DNA from 2 places in the Streptomyces sp. MK7 genome. Region 1 is predicted to be linked to the other one. Evidence: riboswitches for the same ligand, from Rfam matches in the RefSeq annotation. Region 1 holds a riboswitch; the other holds the start of a gene.
The links. Region 1 has a riboswitch for cobalamin ahead of R2S09_RS19240 (cobalamin biosynthesis protein). Riboswitches for the same ligand answer to the same signal wherever they lie in the genome.
Positions count from the first base shown of each region.

Region 2: linked by a shared signal. The riboswitch ahead of R2S09_RS01195 (HoxN/HupN/NixA family nickel/cobalt transporter) and the one ahead of R2S09_RS19240 (cobalamin biosynthesis protein) in region 1 are both predicted to bind cobalamin.

Region 1 is NZ_JAVACL010000016.1:52,008-62,487, forward strand. It holds gene R2S09_RS19215 (hypothetical protein) at 1-515, opposite strand, end outside; gene R2S09_RS19220 (alpha/beta fold hydrolase) at 673-1,803, opposite strand; gene R2S09_RS19225 (class II aldolase/adducin family protein) at 1,893-2,606, opposite strand; gene R2S09_RS19230 (anion permease) at 2,806-4,188, shown strand; gene R2S09_RS19235 (hypothetical protein) at 4,223-4,453, shown strand; cobalamin riboswitch at 4,614-4,755, shown strand; gene R2S09_RS19240 (cobalamin biosynthesis protein) at 4,855-5,826, shown strand; gene R2S09_RS19245 (cobyric acid synthase) at 5,823-7,355, shown strand; gene cobN (cobaltochelatase subunit CobN) at 7,352-10,480, shown strand, end outside.
Region 2 is NZ_JAVACL010000001.1:264,793-275,272, reverse strand. It holds gene thrS (threonine--tRNA ligase) at 1-1,119, shown strand, start outside; gene R2S09_RS01200 (nucleoside hydrolase) at 1,171-2,163, shown strand; gene R2S09_RS01195 (HoxN/HupN/NixA family nickel/cobalt transporter) at 2,160-3,266, opposite strand; cobalamin riboswitch at 3,297-3,486, opposite strand; gene R2S09_RS01190 (metalloregulator ArsR/SmtB family transcription factor) at 3,567-3,926, shown strand; gene R2S09_RS01185 (glycoside hydrolase family 13 protein) at 4,026-5,759, shown strand; gene R2S09_RS01180 (DUF4142 domain-containing protein) at 5,804-6,532, opposite strand; gene R2S09_RS01175 (APC family permease) at 6,677-8,668, opposite strand; gene R2S09_RS01170 (DUF6445 family protein) at 8,894-9,586, shown strand; gene R2S09_RS01165 (NAD(P)-dependent oxidoreductase) at 9,611-10,480, shown strand, end outside.

The DNA.
Region 1 (10,480 bases):
GCCGAGACGACCTCGGCGACGGCGGCGGCCTCCTGGCCCCCCGGCTCCGGGCAGGCCAGCGACCAGGCGTCGAAGAGGGCCACCCAGCCGCGCAGCACGGCGCTGTCGTCGCGGTCCCAGGCGCGCAGCCGCCAGCCGGGGCGGGCGTTGTCGCCGTGCACCTCGACCAGGCCGGCGAGGCGGGCGGTGTCCCAGTCGGCGCGGACCTGGGCGACGCCCAGGCGCAGCTCGGCGGCGGCCTGCCGCGCGGTCGCCTCGGAGAGGGTGGCCTTGCCGTCGGCGGTCGCCCCGTTCCGGCCGGGTCCGAGGGCGGCGTCGGCCCAGCGGGCGACGCGGACCGCCCCGGCGAGGCCGGAGCGCGCCATTCTGGCCAGTTCCGCGGGTGCCGGGGTGCCCTCCGGGGGGCGCGGTGCGGTGCGGCGCGGGCGCCGCTGGTTCACGGCTCGAGGGGCGGCGGCCAGGGGTCGGGGTCGGACGAGTCGAAGCCTGGAGTCGCGCGGGATACGGGACGTCACGGGTGCAGTCTTCCGTTTGACGGTCGGAAAACCCAAACGGAATGTCACGGCGGGCGACGGAGATGGCCAACGCAGGGGTCCCCAGGGTGCCCGACAGAGCGGAACAAGCCAGCCCCGCCGCCCCAAACGGAACCACCCCGGCCGCCCACCGGCCCCGTCACATCAGCGGGGTGAGGAAGCGGCGCAGGGCCTCCTCGTAGCCGTCGGGGTCGGCGTTCCACATGGCGCTGTGCGGGGCGTCCGGGACCGTGTGCAGGGCCACCAGGTTGGGGTGGCGAGCGGCGAGGCGGCGGGAGTGGCGCCAGGGGGCCACCTCGTCGCCGGGGCCGTGGAAGATCAGCGTCGGCACGGTGAGCCGCGCCGGGTCGTTCGCCCGGGCGAGCCGGTCGCCGTACAGGCCCACGCGGCCCTGCGCGGCGCGCACCGCGAGCGGCAGCAGGGGGCGCGGTGTGTGCCGTGCCCCGGCCAGGGCGCGCAGTGTCGCCTCCCAGTCGAGCACGGGCGAGTCCAGGATCAGCCCGGAGACGCGGTCGCGCAGGTCCGAGTCGAGGGCGGCACGCAGCGCCATGGTGGCGCCGGTGGACCAGCCGTGCAGGACGACCCGTTCGGCGCCGTACCGCACGGCGTAGCCGATCGCCGCGTCCAGGTCGCGCCACTCGGTCTCGCCGAGGTGGTTCAGGCCGTCCGGGGAGCGGGGCGCGCCCAGGTCGCCGCGGTAGGTGACGTCGAGCACCGGGAAGTGCCTGCTGTGCAGGAACTTCATGATGTTCAGGGGGAGTTCGCGGGTGGTGCCCAGCCCGTGCACGGTGATCACCCAGGTCTCGCGGACCCCCGGCACGAGCCATGCGGGCAACGTGCCGAGTTCGCCCGGGACCTCCACGTCGTCGTGGTTCAGGCCGAGGGCGGAACGGGGGTCGCCGATGTACAGGTTCGGGGTGAGCCAGACCTTGTCGCGGGGATGCAGCTGTCCGTGCGTGCTCCGTTCCAGTCGGCGTACGACCGTGTCGGGCAGGTGCGGGGCGTCCGGCAGGACGGGCCCGACGACCGCGTGGGAGCCGTTGCCGGCCAGGCCGTACGTGCCGGGCCGGAGGGAGGCCAGGTCCCGGGTGAGCGTGATCTGGCCCGCGGCCGTGCTGTGCACGGTCAGCCGGGGTTCGGTGGGCAGGGGCCGGCCCGGGGGCGCCTTGAGCGCGGCGTCGCTGGCGAGCCGGCCGGCGGCGACGCTCGCCACGCCGGCCGCAAGGGTCGCGGTGACGGCCGCTGCCGTCGCTCTGACTACGGTGCGCACAGGTCCAGTGTCGTGGCGTACCCGGTCACCGGCCAGCGGGAGGAAGGGTCGGGGTGACATGTTCCTGCGAGTTCCAGAAAGAGCCGGCTTCACCCCTCACCGGTCGGCTGTCCGTAGCCCCGCAGCCGTTCCGTCACCCGGGCCAGCTGTTCGCTCGACAGCAGGGAGGGGGCCAGACCCGGCACCGAGGACGCGGTCAGCCACAGCCGGCACATCCACTCCAGCTGGGCCGTGCGGTCGTAGGCCTGGTCGAGGGTGGCGCCGTAGGTGACGGTGCCGTGGTTCTGCAGGAGGCAGCCGGAGCGGCCGGCGAGGGCGCGCAGCATGTTCCCGGCCAGCTCCTCGGTGCCGTAGGTCGCGTAGGGGGCGACACGCACCGGACCGCCGAGCGCGGCGGCCATGTAGTGGACCAGGGGCAGCTCGGGGACGAGTGTCGAGACGGCCGTCGCGTGCACGGCGTGGGTGTGGACGACGGCGGCGGCGTCGGTGGCCCGGTAGATCGCCAGGTGCATGGGCAGCTCGCTGGTCGGTACCAGCGTGCCGAGCACCTGCCGGCCGTCGAGTCCGACGCCGGTGACGTCGTCCGGCGTGAGCCGGTCGTACGGCACGCCCGACGGCGTGACCAGCACGGTGTCCCCCACACGCACCGACACGTTGCCCGAGGTGCCGACCACCAGCCCGTCGGCCACCGCGCGCCGGGCGGTCGCGACCAGCTCGCGCCAGGCGCGGGCCTCCGGCTCCCGCACCTGCCGAGCACCCCCCGGATCTGTTGCATCCGTCACTCGCGTGTCCCGCTCAGCCATGCCGTGATCCTTTCAGCCCGGACGTGCGGCAGGCCAGTGACAGCCGCTCTCCCGGGCCACGGACAGCGGCCCGCGCCGGCCGAAGGGAACCTCTGGGAAGCAGATTCGGACACCCCGAAGACCGACCCAGTTCATCTTCTGTTCACCCTGGTTACCTACGTTCAACCAGCCAATGACGCTCGAACGATTGCCTGGGTAAATGGAAAGCTTCTCGCTGATCCTCGCGATTGTGGTGGTAACCGCACTCGCGTTCGATTTCACGAACGGTTTCCACGACACCGCCAACGCGATGGCCACCACCATCTCGACCGGCGCACTCAAGCCCAAGGTCGCGGTGGCCATGTCCGCCGCGCTCAACCTGGTGGGCGCCTTCCTCTCCGTGGAGGTCGCCAACACGATCTCCAAAGGTCTCGTCGACGAGGCCGGCATCCGTCCCGAGGTCATTTTCGCCGCCCTGGTCGGCGCGATCCTCTGGAACCTGCTGACCTGGCTGGTCGGACTTCCGTCCAGTTCCTCGCACGCCCTGATGGGCGGTCTGATCGGCGCGGCGATCGCCTCCGCCGGTTTCGGCGCGGTCCACGGCGGTGTGCTCGTCACCAAGGTGCTGCTGCCCGCCGTCGCGGCTCCGGTCGTCGCGGGCCTCGCCGCGATGGTCGCGACCCGGCTGTCGTACACGATCGGCAAGAAGGCGGACGGCAAGGCGGCCGAGAAGGGCCACCGCGCCGGGCAGATCGCCTCCGCCGGCCTGGTCTCGCTCGCCCACGGCACCAACGACGCGCAGAAGACGATGGGTGTCATCACCCTCGCCCTGATCGCCGGCGGCGCCATCGCCCCCGGCTCCAACCCTCCCACCTGGGTCATCCTCTCCGCGGGCCTGGCTATCGCGCTCGGCACCTACATCGGCGGCTGGCGGATCATCCGCACCATGGGCACGGGCCTGACCGACCTCCAGCCGCAGCAGGGCTTCGCCGCCCAGACCAGCGCGGCCACCGCCATCCTGGCCTCCTCCCACCTCGGCTTCTCGCTCTCCACCACGCACGTCGTCTCCGGCTCGGTGATGGGCGCCGGGCTGGGCCGCACGGGCGGTGTGGTCCGCTGGTCCACCGCGGGCCGCATGGCCATCGCCTGGGTGCTCACGCTGCCGGCCGCGGCCCTGGTCGGCGCGGGCGCCGAGGAGGTCACCGGACTGGGCGACTGGGGCACCGCGCTCGTCGCCGTGTTCCTGGTGGCCTCGAGCGCGGCGATCTGGAAGATCTCCCGCCGCCAGGTCGTCGACCACACCAACGTCACCCAGAGCGCGACCGAGGAGCCGGCCGGCGTCGTGACCCAGGCGATCGCCGCCGTGACCCCGCCCCCGGCGGCCCCCGCCCCCGCCTCCACGGCACCGGTCTCCGCAGAGGAGTCCCCCGCCGTCGAGCCGCTCACGGCGAAGATCCCCGCCCAGCCGACCACGCCCGTCATCGACGCGCCCGTGATCGACGCAACGGTCATCGACCCGCCCGTCATCGACCCGCCCGTCATCGATCCGGCGCCCGCGCCGACCGCGTCCACCCCGGCCACCCCGCCGGCCGCCACCGTCTGACCCCCGCACACCCGGCACCCAAGGAAGCATCACCATGAAGATCGACTGGGCAGCCCTCGGCTCCGTCTTCGGCGTCAGCCTCGCGGTCACCGTGGGCCTGGTGGCACTGTTCACCCTCGGCATCGCGGGGCTGTCCCGGCGGGAGCGGGCCGTCACGCAGGGCAGCGGCAGCGGGGCCCTCGCCGTCACCGGCGCCTACGTCTGCTTCGCCGCCTGCGCCGCCGCGGTGGCCTACGGCATCTACCTCATCGTCGGCAAGGGCTGACGGCCGGTCAGAACCGCTGTCCGGGCCCCGGAAGTCAAGAGCGTCCCACCGCCCGCCCCGCCCGCGTCGCCACCTCGGCGAACGGGCGGGGCGGGCGTTTCACACCGTCGGGTGTGGGCCTCATCTCAGTATCCCTTCGCAGGTCAACGGTGAGTTGACGGCTGTTCGCGGCGCGTGGTGGACTGCCGGAGCCATGTACGGCGGCAGGAGAGGAAGCCGGTGCGAATCCGGCGCGGTCCCGCCACTGTCACCGGGGTAGGAACCCCGGGAGCCAGGAACTCTCACCGCCGGTCTCGTCGAACCAGGGCGTGGACACCCTGAGTGAGGACATATCGCCATGCGCGGCTGCCGACCGAGGTCCATCAGCGACGCTCTGCCCGACCCCGAAGCCGGCTGAACCCATGGGTGCCGATCGCGTCTTCGCGTACGGCGCCGCCGCCGGCCTCCTCGGTGACCTCCTCCTCGGCGATCCTCGCCGGGGACATCCGGTCGCTGTGTTCGGCAGGGCCGCGGGCGCCGTGGAACGCGTGCTGTGGCGGGACCACCGGGGATGGGGCGCACTTCATACGGCCCTGTGCGCCGGCGGCGCCGCCGCGCTCGGTGCCGCCGCCGCGCGCGCCGTCCGTACCTCCCCGGTCGCGTCCGTCGCCCTGACCGGCGCCGCCACCTGGGCCGTGGTCGGCGGGACCTCCCTCGCCCGGGAGGCACGCACCATCGGACGGGCGCTGGAAGCGGGCGACGTGGCCGCCGCCCGAACGCGGCTGCCGCACCTGTGCGGACGCGACCCTCAGGCACTCGACGCCGACGGGATCGCCCGGGCCGTGGTGGAGTCGGTCGCCGAGAACACCTCCGACGCCGTGGTGGGCGCGCTGGTGTGGGGCGCCGTCGCCGGCGTGCCGGGGCTCGCCGGGTTCCGGGCCGTCAACACCCTGGACGCCATGGTCGGGCACACGTCGCCCCGGTACCGGCGCTTCGGCTGGGCCTCGGCGCGCCTGGACGACCTGGCCGGGTGGCCGGGGGCGCGGCTCACCGCCGTCCTCGCGGCCGCGGCCGGCCCGGACCCGCGGGGCGCCCTGCGCGCCTGGCGCGCCGACGCCGACCGGCACCCGAGCCCCAACGCCGGTCCGGTCGAGGCCTCGTTCGCGGGGGCGCTCGGGGTACGGATGGGCGGCACGTTGTCGTACGGGGGGCGCGTTGAGCACCGGCCGGTGCTCAACGGCGCCGGGCGCGCCGTGCGGGCCGGGGACATCGAACGGGCCGTACGGCTCTCACGGCGCGTGAGCTGGCTCGCGCTCGGCACCTGCGCCGCCGTCAGGCTCCTGCGCAACCGCAGCAACCGCATTAACGGTCCGACGAAGGGACGTAGGTCATGAGCGGTGGTCTGCTCGTCGCCGGCACCACCTCCGACGCCGGGAAGAGCGTCGTCACGGCCGGGATCTGCCGGTGGCTGGTGCGGCAGGGCGTCAAGGTCGCGCCCTTCAAGGCGCAGAACATGTCCCTCAACTCCTTCGTCACACCCGAGGGCGCGGAGATCGGGCGGGCGCAGGCCATGCAGGCCCAGGCCTGCCGGATCGAGCCGACCGCGCTGATGAACCCGGTGCTGCTCAAGCCGGGCGGGGAGCAGAGCAGCCAGGTGGTGCTGCTGGGCAAGCCGGTGGGCGAGTTGAGCGCGCGCGGCTACCACGGCGGACGCCAGCAGCGGCTGCTGGGCACCGTGCTGGACTGCCTCACCGAGCTTCGGGGCACGTATGACGCCGTGATCTGTGAGGGGGCGGGGTCTCCGGCGGAGATCAATCTGCGCCGGACGGACATCGTGAACATGGGGATCGCGCGGAACGCGCGGCTTCCCGTGCTGGTCGTCGGGGACATCGACCGCGGGGGTGTCTTCGCCTCGTTCTTCGGGACGGTCGCGCTGCTCTCACCCGAGGACCAGGCGCTCGTCGCCGGGTTCCTCGTCAACAAGTTCCGGGGGGACGTCAGCCTCCTGGAGCCCGGACTGGACATGCTCCAGGACCTCACCGGGCGGCGCACGTACGGCGTCCTGCCCTTCCGGCACGGGCTCGGCATCGACGAGGAGGACGGGCTGCGCGTGTCCCTGCGGGGCACCGTCCGCGAGTCCACGGTGGCCCCGCCCGTCGGCGAGGACGTGCTGCGCGTCGCCGTGTGCGCGATCCCGCTGATGTCCAACTTCACCGACGTGGACGCGCTCGCCGCCGAACCCGGCGTCGTCGTCCGGTTCGTGGACCGCCCGGAGGAGCTGGCCGACGCCGACCTGGTGGTGGTTCCGGGCACGCGCGGGACCGTACGGGCGCTTCAGTGGCTGCGCGAGCGCGGGCTGGCGGACGCGCTCGTGAGACGGGCCGCCGAGGGACGTCCGGTCCTCGGGATCTGCGGCGGCTTCCAGATCCTCGGCGAGCACATCGAGGACGAGGTGGAGTCGCGCGCCGGGGCCGTCCCCGGCCTCGGCGTCCTCCCCGTGCGGGTGCGGTTCGCCCGCGAGAAGACCCTCACCCGGCCGGTGGGCGAGGCCCTCGGCGAGCCGGTCGGGGGGTACGAGATCCACCACGGGATCGCCGACGTCACGGGCGGAGAGGCGTTCATCCTCGATGACCGGGGACACCGCCTGGACGGCTGCCGGGTCGGCCGGACCTGGGGCACGCACTGGCACGGCTCGCTGGAGTCGGACGCCTTCCGGCGGGCCTTCCTGCGCGAGGTCGCGGCCGCGGCGGGACGCCGTTTCACACCGGCACCGGACACCTCGTTCGCCGCGCTGCGCGAGGAGCAGCTGGACCGGCTCGGCGATCTGATCGAACAGCACGCGGACACGGACGCGCTGTGGCGGCTCATCGAGTCGGGCGCGCCGCAAGGACTGCCTTTCATCCCACCGGGAGCGCCCGCATGAGCACAGTGTTGTTGTTGTCGACCGCCGACACGGATCTGCTGGCGGCCCGGGCCTCCGGCGCCGTCTACCGGATCGGCAACCCCACCCGGGTGGACGTGGCGCAGGAGCTGCCCGGCCTGCTCGACGGCGCGGATCTCGCCGTCGTACGGCTGCTCGGCGGCAAGCGCGCCTGGGAGGAGGGGCTGGCCGCACTGAAGGCGTCCGGGGTGCCGACCGTGCTGCTGGGCGGGGAGGCCGTGCCGGACGCCGAACTGATGGCCGAGTCGTCCGTGCCGGCCGGCGTGGTGGCCGAGGCCCTCAGGTACCTGGTCGAGGGCGGCCCCGCGAACCTGCTCGAGCTGTCCCGGTTCCTGTCCGACACCGTGCTGCTGACCGGCGAGGGCTTCGACGAGCCGCGGAAGATGCCGGAGTACGGCGTCCACGGCTCCCACGAGCTCCGGGACGGCCGCCCGACCGTCGGCGTGCTCTTCTACCGCGCCCACGAACTCAGCGGGAACACCGCCTTCGTGGACACCCTGTGCGAGGCGATCGAGGCCCGGGGCGCCAACGCGCTGCCGGTCTACTGCGGTTCGCTGCGCGGTGCCGACGCCGGGCTGTACGAGCTGCTGGGGCAGGCCGACGCCCTGGTCGCCACCGTGCTCGCCGCCGGCGGCACCCATGCCTCGCAGGCGTCGGCGGGCGGTGACGATGAGTCCTGGGACGTCGGCGCGCTGGCCGGCCTGGACATCCCCGTTCTGCAAGGACTGTGCCTGACGTCGTCGAAGAACGCCTGGGACGAGTCCGACGCCGCCCTGTCCCCCATGGACGCGGCGATGCAGGTCGCGATCCCGGAGTTCGACGGCCGGCTGATCACCGTGCCGTTCTCCTTCAAGGAGCAGGGCCCGGACGACGTGCCGGTGTACGTCGCCGACCCCGAGCGGGCCGCCCGGGTGGCCGGGATCGCCGTACGGCACGCGCGGTTGAAGCACAAGCCGAACGCGGACAAGAAGCTCGCACTCGTCTTCACCGCGTACCCGACGAAGCACTCGCGCGTCGGCAACGCGGTGGGCCTGGACACGCCGGCTTCGGCGGTACGCGTGCTCGACGCGCTCAGGGACGCCGGGTACTCGCTCACCGAATACCCCGCCGGCGGGGACGAGTTGATCCACCGGCTCATCGAGGCCGGCGGCCACGACGTGGAGTGGCTGACGGACGACCAGCTGGCCGCGGCTCCCGCGCGCGTGCCGCTCGCCGACTACCGGGCGTGGTTCGACAAGCTCGACCCGGAGCTCAGGGACGGGATGCTTCAGGCGTGGGGCGAGCCGCCGGGTTCGCTCTACGTCGACGGCGAGGACATCGTCCTGGCGTCCCTGCGGTTCGGGAACGTCGTCGTGATGATCCAGCCGCCGCGCGGCTTCGGCGAGAACCCGATCGCGATCTACCACGACCCGGACATGCCGCCCTCGCACCACTACATGGCGGCCTACCGCTGGCTCGAGAACAGTTTCGGCGCCGACGCGATCGTGCACATGGGCAAGCACGGCACGATGGAGTGGCTGCCCGGCAAGGGACTCGGGCTCAGCCGCGGCTGCGCGCCGGACGCCGTGCTGGGTGACCTCCCCCTGGTCTACCCCTTCATCGTCAACGACCCCGGCGAGGGCACGCAGGCCAAGCGGCGCGGTCATGCCACGGTCGTCGACCACCTCGTACCGCCGATGGCGCGCGCCGACACCTACGGCGATCTGGCCAAGCTGGAGCAGCTGCTGGACGAGTACGCGCTGGTGAGCGACCTCGACCCGGCGAAGGCGCCGGCGGTGCGCGCCCAGATCTGGACGCTGGTGAAGGCCGCCGAGCTCCACCACGACCTGCACGTGGCCGAGCAGCCGGACGACGACGAGTTCGACGAGTTCGTCATGCACATCGACGGCTATCTGTGCGAGATCAAGGACGTGCAGATCAGGGACGGGCTCCACATCCTCGGCGGCGGCCCGGTCGGCGAGCCGCGCGTGAACCTCGTCCTCGCCGTACTGCGTGCCTCGCAGGTGTGGGGCGGGCAGGCGAACGCGCTGCCCGGTCTGCGGGCCTCGCTGGCCGCCCACTTCGGTTTCGGCGAGAAGGAGTTGCTGGCCGAGCCGGGCGCCCCGGTCAAGGTGCCGGTCGAGCTGACCGACCTGGTGGACGGCCCGTCCCGTACGGCGGCGGACGCGATCGACCTGCTGGAGCAGCTGTGCCGGCGGATCGCGGAAGGCATGGAGGAGCGGGCCTGGGACCGCACGGCCGTGCGCGCGGTTCTGAATGACGCGCTCGGCACCGGACTCCCGGACGCGGTCGCGGTGCTGGAGTTCGCCTGCGCCGAGGTCGTGCCGCGGCTCGCCCGCACCACCGACGAGATCGGGCACATTCTGCGGGCGCTGGACGGCGGTTACGTCCCGGCCGGCCCGTCCGGATCCCCGACCCGCGGCCTGGTCAACGTCCTGCCCACCGGCCGGAACTTCTACTCGGTCGACCCCAAGGCCATTCCCTCGCGGCTGAGCTGGGAGGTCGGCCAGTCGCTCGCCGACTCCCTGGTGCAGAGGTATCTGCAGGACACGGGCGAGTACCCGAGGTCCGTCGGCCTGACGGTCTGGGGCACGTCCGCGATGCGCACGCAGGGTGACGACATCGCCGAGATCCTGGCGCTGCTGGGCTGCCGCCCGGTCTGGGACGACGCCTCGCGCCGGGTGACGGGCTTCGAGATCGTGCCCCTGGCGGAGCTGGGCCGGCCGCGCGTCGACGTCACGGTCCGCATCTCCGGATTCTTCCGGGACGCGTTCCCGCACGTCGTCGGCCTGATCGACGACGCCGTACGGGCCGTGGCCGAGCTGGACGAGCCCGCCGAGTCCAACTTCGTGCGAGCGCATGTCGAGGAGGACGCGGCCCAGCACGGTGACCGGCGGCGCGCGACGGCCCGGATCTTCGGCTCCAAGCCGGGGGCCTACGGCGCCGGTCTGCTGCCGCTGATCGACGCCCGGAACTGGCGCAGCGACGCGGACCTCGCCGAGGTGTACGCGGTGTGGGGCGGCTACGCCTACGGGCGCGGCCTCGACGGACGGGCGGCACGCGGGGACATGGAGACGGCGTTCCGCCGGATCGCGGTGGCCGCGAAG
Region 2 (10,480 bases), on a different contig from region 1:
GAGTACATCCGCGAGGCGGAGCGCGCGGCCGGCTACCGGCATGTGTACTCGCCCGTCCTCGGCAAGCGCGAGCTGTACGAGATCTCCGGGCACTGGGCGCACTACAGCGACGACATGTTCCCGCCGATGGAGCTGGGCGCCGAGCAGGTCGTCCTGCGCCCGAGCCTCTGCCCGCACCACGCCCTCATCTACCGTTCGCGGTGCCACAGCTACCGGGAACTGCCGCTGCGGATCGCCGAGCTGGGCGGCATGTACCGCTCGGAGCTGTCCGGCGTGCTCGGCGGGCTGACCCGGGTGCGGGCCATCCAGCTCAACGACGCCCATGTCTTCTGCACCCTCGACCAGGCCGTCGACGAGGCCCGCGCCGCCCTGGACCTGATCGCCCGCGCCTACGCCGACCTCGGCATCGAGGCCGCCCGCCACCGGCTGTCCCTGCCCGGCGAGGGCGGCAAGTACGTCGCCGACCCGGAGCTGTGGCGCCGGGCCACCGCGCTGCTGAGAGAGGCGCTCGACGGGGCCGGTGCCGACTACGATGAGGCCGAGGGCGAGGCGGCCTTCTACGGACCCAAGATCGACGTGCAGATCGTGGACGGCGCCGGGCGCGAGGCCACCCTGTCCACCGTGCAGATCGACTTTCATCAGCCGGAACGGTTCGACCTGCACTACATCGGCGCCGACGGCGCCAAGCACCGCCCGGTGATGGTGCACCGCAGCGTCATCGGCAGCGTGGAACGCGCGGTCGCACACCTGATCGAACGGCACGGCGGAGTCTTCCCGGTGTGGCTGGCGCCCGTGCAGCTGGTGGTGCTGCCGGTGGCCGAGGCGCAGGCGGCGCGCGCCGAGGACGTCGTACGACAGGCCCTGGCGCGCGGGCTGCGGGCCGAACTCGCCGGCCCGGAGCACGGCAGCCTGGGGGCCAGGATCCGGGCGGCGCGGCTCGTGCCGTACCAGGCGGTGATCGGGGAACGGGAGGCCGCGGCCGGACTGGCCGCGCCGCGGCTGCGGGACGGGCGCCGGCCGGGGCCCGTTCGCGTCGGGGAGCTGCTGGACCGGATCGCGGAGCAGGCGGCTGCGCGGGGCACCGGACTGTGGGGTGAGGGTGAGGCGTCCGGCGCATAAGGTCGCAGTGTCGGAACGTCCGCCGACGGAACGTTCACCAGGGAGCCCGCCGTGACCGGTCAGTCCACCCCCGTCACCCCCGCCACGCCCGTGATCATCGACTGCGACACCGGTGTCGACGACGCGCTGGCCCTGCTGTTCGCCGTGCGCCACCCGGGCCTGGAGCTGCGCGCGGTCAGCTGCGTGGCCGGGAACACGGACGTGGATCAGGTGGTGCGCAACACGCTGACCGTCCTGGAACAGGCGGGCGCCCCCGAGATCCCCGTGGCGCGGGGCGCCGAACGCCCGCTGATCGAGCCCGTGCGCACCGCGCACCACGTGCACGGCCGGGACGGCATGGGCGACCTCGGGCTGCCCGCGCCGCGCCGCCGCCCGGCCGGCGTGGACGCGGTGACGCTGCTGCGCCGCGAGATCCTCGCCTCGCCCCGCCCGGTCACCCTGATCCCGACGGCCCCGCTGACGAACATCGCGCTGCTGCTGCGCACCCACCCGGAGGTGACGCGCAACATCGAGCGGATCGTGTTCATGGGCGGCGCGGTGGCCACCGGGAACGCCACGGCGGTCGCCGAGTTCAACGTCTGGCACGATCCGGAGGCGGCGGCGATCCTGCTCACCGCCGGGGTGCCGATCACGATGTACGGGCTGGACGTGTTCCGGCGGGTGATCGTCCCGGCCGACGACGTGCGCAGGCTGCGCGGGAGCGCCGAGCCGGGCGCGAACCTCGCGGGGCGGCTGCTCGCCCACCGCGACCCGGTGACCTCCGAGGAGGACCCCTCCGGCGGGCTCGGCGACGCGGGCGCCGTCTGCTCGGTCGCCGACCCGGAGGGGCTGACCACGCACCGGCTGCCGGTGGAGGTGAACCTCGCGCCGGGCCCCGCGCGCGGCCAGACGGTCGTCGACCGCCGGCCGCGCCCGGGCGAGGCGGAACTCCACGGCGAGGCCCGCGAACAGCCCCTGGTGGACGTGGCGTTGGACATCGACCCCGACCGGTACGTGAAGCTGTACCTGGCCACTGTCGAAGGAAGCGGGCCGTGCGGGCCCTAGTCGGTGTCCGCCGCCCCCACCGCCCAGCGCTGCTCCACCTTGGCCGCCTTCCAGTAGGCCAGCGCCGCCGCCCACACCGCGACGAACAGGCCGACGATGACGTAGCCCAGGTTGTCCAGGTCGAGGCCGGCGATCCAGCCGGTGACGTCGTCACGCAGGTCGAGCTTGTCGTGCAGGACGCCGACGAGTTCGATCGTGCCGATGAAGAAGGCGACGGCGATGGACAGGCCGGTGATGGTGAGGTTGTAGAACACCTTGCGGACGGGGTTCGAAAAGGCCCACTGGTAGGCGAAGTTCATGAACGTGCCGTCCAGGGTGTCGAACAGGCACATGCCCGCCGTGAAGAGCAGGGGCAGGCACAGGATCGCGTACCAGGGCAGTCCGGCGGCCGCACCCGAGCCGGCCATCACCATCAGCGTGACCTCCGTGGCGGTCTCGAAGCCGAGGCCGAAGAGGAAGCCGAGCGGGTACATCTGACCCGGACGGGAGATGGATCGCGTGAGGCGGCCGAGGAAGCGGTTCATGAACCCCCGGGAGTCCAGGTGCCGTTCGAGCTCGGTCTCGTCGTAGGTCCCCGCCCGCATCGACCGGAAGACCTTGAGGATGCCGGCCAGGGCGACCAGGTTCAGGGCGGCGATGAGGTAGAGGAAGGCGCCGGCGATGGTCGTGCCCATGAAGCCGAGCACCTGATGGGTGGTGGAACCCTCGTCGGTGACCCGGTCGGCGAGTTGTGTCCCGCCCGCGATCATCACGGCGAGGACGATCACGACGCTGGAGTGGCCCAGCGCGAACCAGAAGCCCACCGACACGGGCCGCTTGCCGTCGGCCATCAGCTTGCGGGTGGTGTTGTCGATGGCGGCGATGTGGTCGGCGTCGAAGGCGTGCCGTACGCCCAGGGTGTAGGCGGTGACGCCGAGTCCGATGCCGAACGCCTTGGAACCGACCTCGTAGTGTCCCGGCACGACGAGCAGGAACAGGATTCCGAAGGCGACGACGTGCAGTGCGGCGATGGCGGCCATCAGGCCGGCGGTCTTGAGGGTGTCCTCCCGGCGCCAGGTGAAGGTGGCCTTGGCCGTCGTCGGGGCAGGGTTGGGCAGGGTCATCCGGTCATCACGCTCCAGCACCTCGTGGATCACTTCGTGAGCTGCCGTGGCCGGTCTCCTGGCTTACGGGTGGTGCGTGCCCGGCCCGCCTTCCCGGCCGCCGTACGACGGCCAGTGGCTGTCCCGTGCGGGACGTGGGCCTGGAACTCCCCGATCACAGTGGCGAGGGCCGCGTCGACCTTGCATCGACTTCCCGAACACCACGGCCCGCCCACCGTAGAGGCGGAAGCGGTCGGCTGCATAGCTGCATACGTGCGCAGGTATTTAAGATCACAGAGTGCCGCCTGCGAGGATGGCGGTATGCATCTCGTCCCTGCCGACCGCGCGGACCGCCGCACCATCGACGGTCACCGGGTGTGCGACGCCATCGCGGCGATCGGCGACGCCGCGCACGTCCGCGCCTGGGCGGACCGCTTCTCGCTGCTCGCCGACCCCAAGCGGCTCGCGCTGCTGCTCGCCCTGCACCGCACCGGCCCGCTGGCCGTCTCCGACCTCGCGATCGCCACCGGCATGAACGACCCGGCCGTCTCCCAGGCGCTGCGGCTGCTGCGGGCGGCCGGGGTCGTGGAGGGCGAGAAGGAGGGGCGCGTGGTGCGCTACCGGGTGGTGGACCGGGACGTACGGCGCCTGCTGGAGCACTGTGCGGCCGACACCGGCTGACACACGTCCCCTCTGCCCTCCCGTGGCGGTGTTCATATTTCCGGCGATCTGGACAGAGTTCTCTTTGTTGCTTCAACAACGCACCGAAGAGGAGACCGCGTGACCGACCGCACCACCACGCACGACTCGACGGACGCCTCCCCCCAGGACTCCGCGCACGCCGCCACAAACACCTCCCCCCACGACGCGCCGCCCGACCTCTCCCCCAAGAACCCCGACTGGTGGCGGCAGGCCGTCGTCTACCAGGTCTACCCCCGCAGCTTCGCCGACGCCGACGGTGACGGGCTCGGCGACATCCGGGGCGTCACCCAGCGGCTGACCCACCTCGCCGCGCTCGGCGTGGACGCGCTGTGGCTGAGCCCCTTCTACCCCTCCGAGCTGGCCGACGGCGGCTACGACGTCGCCGACCACCGGGACGTCGACCCGCGCCTGGGCACCCTCGACGACTTCGATGCCATGGTCACCGAGGCCCATCGCCTGGGCCTGAAGGTGATCGTCGACATCGTCCCCAACCACAGCTCCCACCTGCACCCCTGGTTCCAGGAGGCGCTACGGGCCGGCCCCGGCTCCCCGGCCCGCGACCGGTACGTCTTCCGCGACGGGCGCGGCGAGCACGGCGAACTCCCGCCCACCGACTGGCAGTCCGTCTTCGGCGGCAGCGCCTGGCGGCGTGTTCCGGACGGGCAGTGGTACCTGCACCTGTTCGCACCCGAACAGCCGGACTTCAACTGGGAGAACGAGCAGGTGCGCGCCGACTTCCGCACCACCCTGCGGTTCTGGTCCGACCGGGGCGTGGACGGCTTCCGCGTCGACGTGGCGCACGCCCTGGTCAAGGACCTCGACGAACCGCTCCGCGACGTCGGGAACATCGGGGTCACCGGCGAGGACGCCCTGCCCAACGTGGCGCCCGGCAGCCACCCGTACTGGGACCGGGACGACGTCCACGAGATCTACCGCGACTGGCGCAAGATCTTCGACGCCTACCTCCCGCCCCGCACGGCGGTCGCCGAGGCCTGGGCGCCGGACAGCCGCCGCGCGCTGTACGCCCGCCCGGACGAACTGGGGCAGGCCTTCAACTTCGAGTACCTCCAGACCGGCTGGGACGCGGCCGAGCTGCGCCGGGTCGTCACCGCCTCGCTGGCCGGCGCGCGGGCCGCCGGGGCCTCGGCCACCTGGGTGCTGTCCAACCACGACGTGATCCGGCACGCCTCACGGCTGATGCTCCCGCCGGGCACCGACGAGAACGCCTGGCTGCTGTCCGGCGGGCGCGCCCCGGCCGTGGACGAGGCGGCGGGGCTGCGCCGGGCCCGCGCGGCGACGCTGCTGATGCTGGCGCTGCCCGGTTCGGCCTACGTCTACCAGGGCGAGGAACTCGGCCTGCCCGAGGTGGCCGACCTGCCCGCCGAGGTGCTGCGGGACCCGATCTGGGAGCAGACGGGCCACGTCCGCAAGGGCAGGGACGGCTGCCGGGTGCCGCTGCCGTGGACGACCGGCGGGCCGTCGTACGGCTTCGGGGCGGGCGCGGCCTGGCTGCCGCAGCCGGCCCGTTTCGCCGCGTACGCCGTGCAGGCGCAGGACGGGGTGGAGGGCTCGACGCTGGAGCTGTACCGCACGGCTCTGCGGCTGCGCCGCAAGCTGTCGGCGGGCGAGTCGCTCACCTGGACGGAGGACACCCCGCCCGGGGTGCTCGCCTTCGCCCGGTCCGAGGGCTGGCGGTGCCTCACCAACCTGTCGGACGAGGACGTGCCGCTGCCGCCGGGGGAGGTGCTGCTGAGCAGCGCGCCGCTGACGGGGCACCGGCTCGGACCGGACACCACCGTGTGGCTCGCATAGGAACTGTCAGGGACGTCCCCGACATCCCTCGCCTCCGCACGCGCTCACCCCACCGTCGGGCTGGGCGACGGCGTGCCGCCCGGCGCGCCGCCGACGTCCAGCGGGCTCGACGTGGCGTTCGGCGGCGGGGTGAGCACGACCTGGGGCTGCCCGCCGGAGGGGGGCGGTGGAGTCAGGTCCGAGGCGGGCAGCTTCGGCGGGGTCGTCTCCTGGAACAGCACCTGGTCGTAGTCGACCAGGCCGGTGTCCTCCATGACCGTGATGTGGTCCAGGACGGTGGCGTTGGCCTGGTTGGCGAGCGCGCGGACCAGGCTGTTCTTGGTGGTGGACCGGATCTTCGCGATCGTGTTGAAGATCGAGCCGTGCGTCACGCGCAGGATGTTGGCCATGTCGCTGTCGAACTTCTTGCCGGTGTCCGCGCTGAGCGTGGTGACGAAGCCCTGCTGCTGGGGGCTGGCCACGTCGGGCAGGGCGATGCCGAGCATCGGCGCGATCCTCCGGCAGCTGGCATCCAGCGCCGCGTGCCCGTCGATCAGGTGCTGACCGGCCGTGACGACCGCCTTGGTGGTTCCCTTCTGCACGGCCATCTGCCCGACGGGGTACTCCCACAGCCCGGCCGCGCGCACCTTCACCACGAAGTCGCGGTCCGCCTCCGTGAGCGGCCCCCACTGGGTCTGGGAGACGACCCGGGAGGGGTCGCCGGAGACCTTCTGGAAGCCGAGCATGCTCGGATAGGCCAGTGCGACGAGGGTCAGACCGAGAGCACCGCCCACGAAGAGGGTTCCCGTCTTGTTCCGCGAAAAGCGCACCGTGCCTCCTGCCCGGTGAGTGGAGTCCGCCCAGGGGCGGTTCGGACACACAGCAGTACGGACGGGAAAGCCCCCGGAACCTTTGGCCCTGGTAAAGGATTCGGGGTTTCAGCGGCGCCGCGGATCCGGCCGGTCCGGCTCTCCCCGGCGTACGGCTCCCGGGGCGCGGGCCGGGTGGCGGTCGGCGCGGCTGGAGGAGGTCAGCTGCCAGGGCACGCTGGTGACCATCACGCCCGGCGTGAACAGCAGCCTGCTCTTGAGCCAGAGGGCGGACTGGTTGTGCAGCAGGTTCTCCCACCAGTGCCCGACGACGTACTCGGGGATGAAGACGGCCACCAGGTCGCGCGGGCTCTCCCGGCGCATCGAGCGCACGTACTCGACGACCGGGCGGGCCACCTCCCGGTACGGCGAGTCCAGGACCTTCAGCGGCACGTCGATGCCGTAGTCCTCCCACTGCCGGGCCAGGGCGGCCGCCGCCGCGCGGTCGGTGGCGACCGTCAGCGCCTGAAGCTGGTCGGGGTGGAAGGCGCGGGCGTAGCCGAGCGCCCGCAGGGTCGGCCTGTGCAGCCGGGAGACGAGGACGAGCGCCAGCACCCGCGAGGGCGGCACCAGGTGCTCCTGTGGATCGGTCACGGCCAGTTCCGCCGAGGTGGTGTCGTAGTGGCGGCGGATGCCGCGCATGGTCACCCACAACACGGCCGCCGCGAGCACCGCCAGCCAGGCGCCCTGGGTGAACTTGGTGACCAGCACGATCAGCAGCACCAGCCCGGTCACACAGGCCCCGAGGGTGTTGACCGCGCGTGCGGTGCGGTGCCGCCGCCGGAGCTCGGGGCCTGCCCCGGCCCCCGTACCGGACCCGGTGCGCAGCTCGCGGTTCCAGTGCCGCACCATCCCCAGCTGGGAGAGCGTGAAGGAGGTGAACACACCGAGGATGTAGAGGTGGATCAGGCTGGTCACGCTCGCCCGGTAGCCCCACAGCAGCAGCCCGGCGACGATCGCGAGCGCCAGGATGCCGTTGGAGAAGGCGAGCCGGTCGCCGCGGTTGTGCAGCTGGCGGGGCAGGTAGCGGTCCAGGGCGAGGATCGAGGCCAGCAGCGGGAAGCCGTTGAAGGCGGTGTTCGCGGCGAGGATCAGCACCAGCGCGGTCGCCGCCTGCACGACGTAGAAGCCGACGCTGTGCTCCCCGCCGAAGACGGCCGCCGCGAGCTGGGCGATCACCGTCCGCTGCGGGTAGGTGCGGCAGTCGCCGGGCAGGCCGGTCAGCCGGCAGGCGTTGTCGGTGATGTGCACGCGCGCGAGCAGGGCGAGCGCGGTCACCCCGGCGAACATGGCGATCGCGGTGAGCCCCATGGCCGCCAGGGTGGCCGCGGCGTTCCGCGACTTCGGCCGGCGGAAGGCCGGCACGCCGTTGGAGATGGCCTCCACGCCGGTCAGCGCGGTACAGCCGGAGGAGAAGGCGCGCAGCACCAGCATCAGCAGCGCGAGCCCCGTGAGCCCGGCCTCCCCGGGGGCGGGCTCGATGCCGTACCCGGCGGTCCCCGCCACCGGGGCGGCGCCGAGCGCCCACCGGATCAGCCCGGTGACCACCATGATCAGCACCGCGCCGATGAACAGGTACGTCGGCGCCGCGAACGCCCGCCCCGACTCGCGCACGCCTCTGAGGTTCACGGCGGTCAGCAGTGCCACGAAGCCCAGCGCCAGCAGCACCCGGTGCCCGGCGAGCGAGGGCAGCGCGGAGATGACGTTGTCGACGCCGGAGGCGACCGAGACGGCCACCGTCATGACGTAGTCGACGAGGAGGGCGGCGGCGACGACCAGGCCCGCCGAGGGGCCGAGGTTGGTGGACACCACCTCGTAGGAGCCGCCGCCGCTGGGATAGGCGTGCACGACCTGGCGGTACGACAGCACCACCACCGCGAGCAGCGTCACCACGGCCACCGCGATCCACGGGGCGAACCGAAGGTAGGCCAGGCCGCCCAGGGTGAGCACGAGCAGGATCTCCTGGGTCGCGTACGCCACCGAGGACAGCGGGTCGGAGGCGAAGATGGGCAGCGCCAGCCGTTTGGGCAGCAGTGTCTCGTGCAGCTCCTCGCTGCGCATGGCCCGGCCGATGACCAGCCGCTTCAGGAATCCGGGCACGTTGAGCACGCGGTGAGCGTATGCCGGTGCGGCGGGGCGGCCGGGGAGGCGCGGACGGGCGCGGCGGGTCGGTGAGCGCCGGTCCGCCGACCCGACGCGCAACCGGTCGCGTTTTCACCAAGGTTGACGGAACGTTGACCGGTGCGTGGGAGAGCCCTGGGGAGCGCCCGACCTACATTCGGCCGCATGCCCCCACAGCCTCCCGTGCCCCGCCGGGCGCCCGCCACGCTCCCCGTCCTGCCCTATCGCAAGCCCACCAAGGGCCGCGACTACTGGGTGATCGACGACGTCCTGCCCGACGCGCAGGCCGTGCGGGAGCGGTGCCTGGCCAAGGACGACTGGGTCAAGGGGTATCCGTACACCTCCGAGACCTGGCCGGGACTGCGGACCATGCCCGGCCTGGAGCCGCCGGAACTGGCCCGCGTGGAGCGGCTGGTGAGGAAGGCGACCGGCGCGAAGGAGCTGTGGGTGCAGCAGGCGCCCGGCGGCGGCACCCTCAACCACAACTGCGTGCAGGTCGTCGGCGAGGGCGAGAGCGAGCCCCGCCCGCACACCGACTCGCGGGCGCTGTGCCGGTACGCGGCCGTGCTCTACCTCAACCCGGCCGTCCCCAAGGACTGCGGCACCAGCTTCTACCGCCAGTCGCTGCCCGGCGGCAGGCTCGGCGGCAACGTCGTCCAGGCCCCGCACACCAACCTCGTGGAGGCCCTCGGTACCCGGTTCGTCGCGCCGGACGCCTTCGAGGAGGACGTACGCGTCCCGCACAAGGCCAACCGGCTGCTCCTGTACCACGCCAACCTCGTGCACAGCGCGACCGGCTACGCCGGCCGGACGCTGGAGGAGAAGCGGATGACGGCGGTCTTCTTCTGGATGGCCTGACGGAAGGTCCGTGCGCCTCGGCCGGTGGCGTCGCGTCCGTGCCGGCGGGTCCGTCCGTGTCGGCGGTGCCGGTCGTTCCCCGGCCGAGCCCGGTGGGCGCGCGATACTCGCCGTATGGATCACGAAGGGGACGACATGACCGACACCAGCCGTACCGTGGGCGTCCTGGGCACCGGGATCATGGGCTCGGCGATGGCCCGCAACCTCGTGCGCGCCGGGCACACCGTCCGGGTCTGGAACCGCACCCGCGCCAAGGCCGAACCGCTCGCCGCCGACGGAGCGCGGGTCGTCGACACGGCCGCCGAGGCGGTGCGCGACGCCGACGTGGTCCTGACCATGCTGTACGACGGCGGCACGGTGCTGGAGGTCATGCGCGAGGCGGCCTCCGCGGCGCGTCCGGGCGCCGTCTGGGTGCAGTCGACCACCGCCGGCCTCGAGTCGGTCGGTGAACTGGCCGCCCTGGCCGGCGAGCACGGCCTGGTCTTCTACGACGCCCCGGTGCTGGGCACCAAGCAGCCCGCGGAGGCGGGGCAGCTGACGGTGCTGGCCGCCGGGCCGGCCGAGGGCCGGGACGCCGTGACGCCGGTGTTCGACGCGATCGGCGCCCGTACGGTGTGGACCGGCGAGGACGGGGCGGCGGCGAGCGCGACCCGGCTGAAGCTGGTGGCCAACAGCTGGGTCATCGCGGCCACCACGGCGACCGGTGAGGCGCTGGCCCTGGCCAAGGCCCTCGGGGTGGACCCGCAGGGCTTCTTCGACCTCATCTCCGGCGGCCCGCTCGACATGGGCTATCTGCATGCCAAGGCCGGTCTCATCCTCGGCGACCGGCTGCTGCCGCCGAGTTTCGCCGTGGCGACGGCGGAGAAGGACGCCCGGCTGATCGTCCAGGCCGGT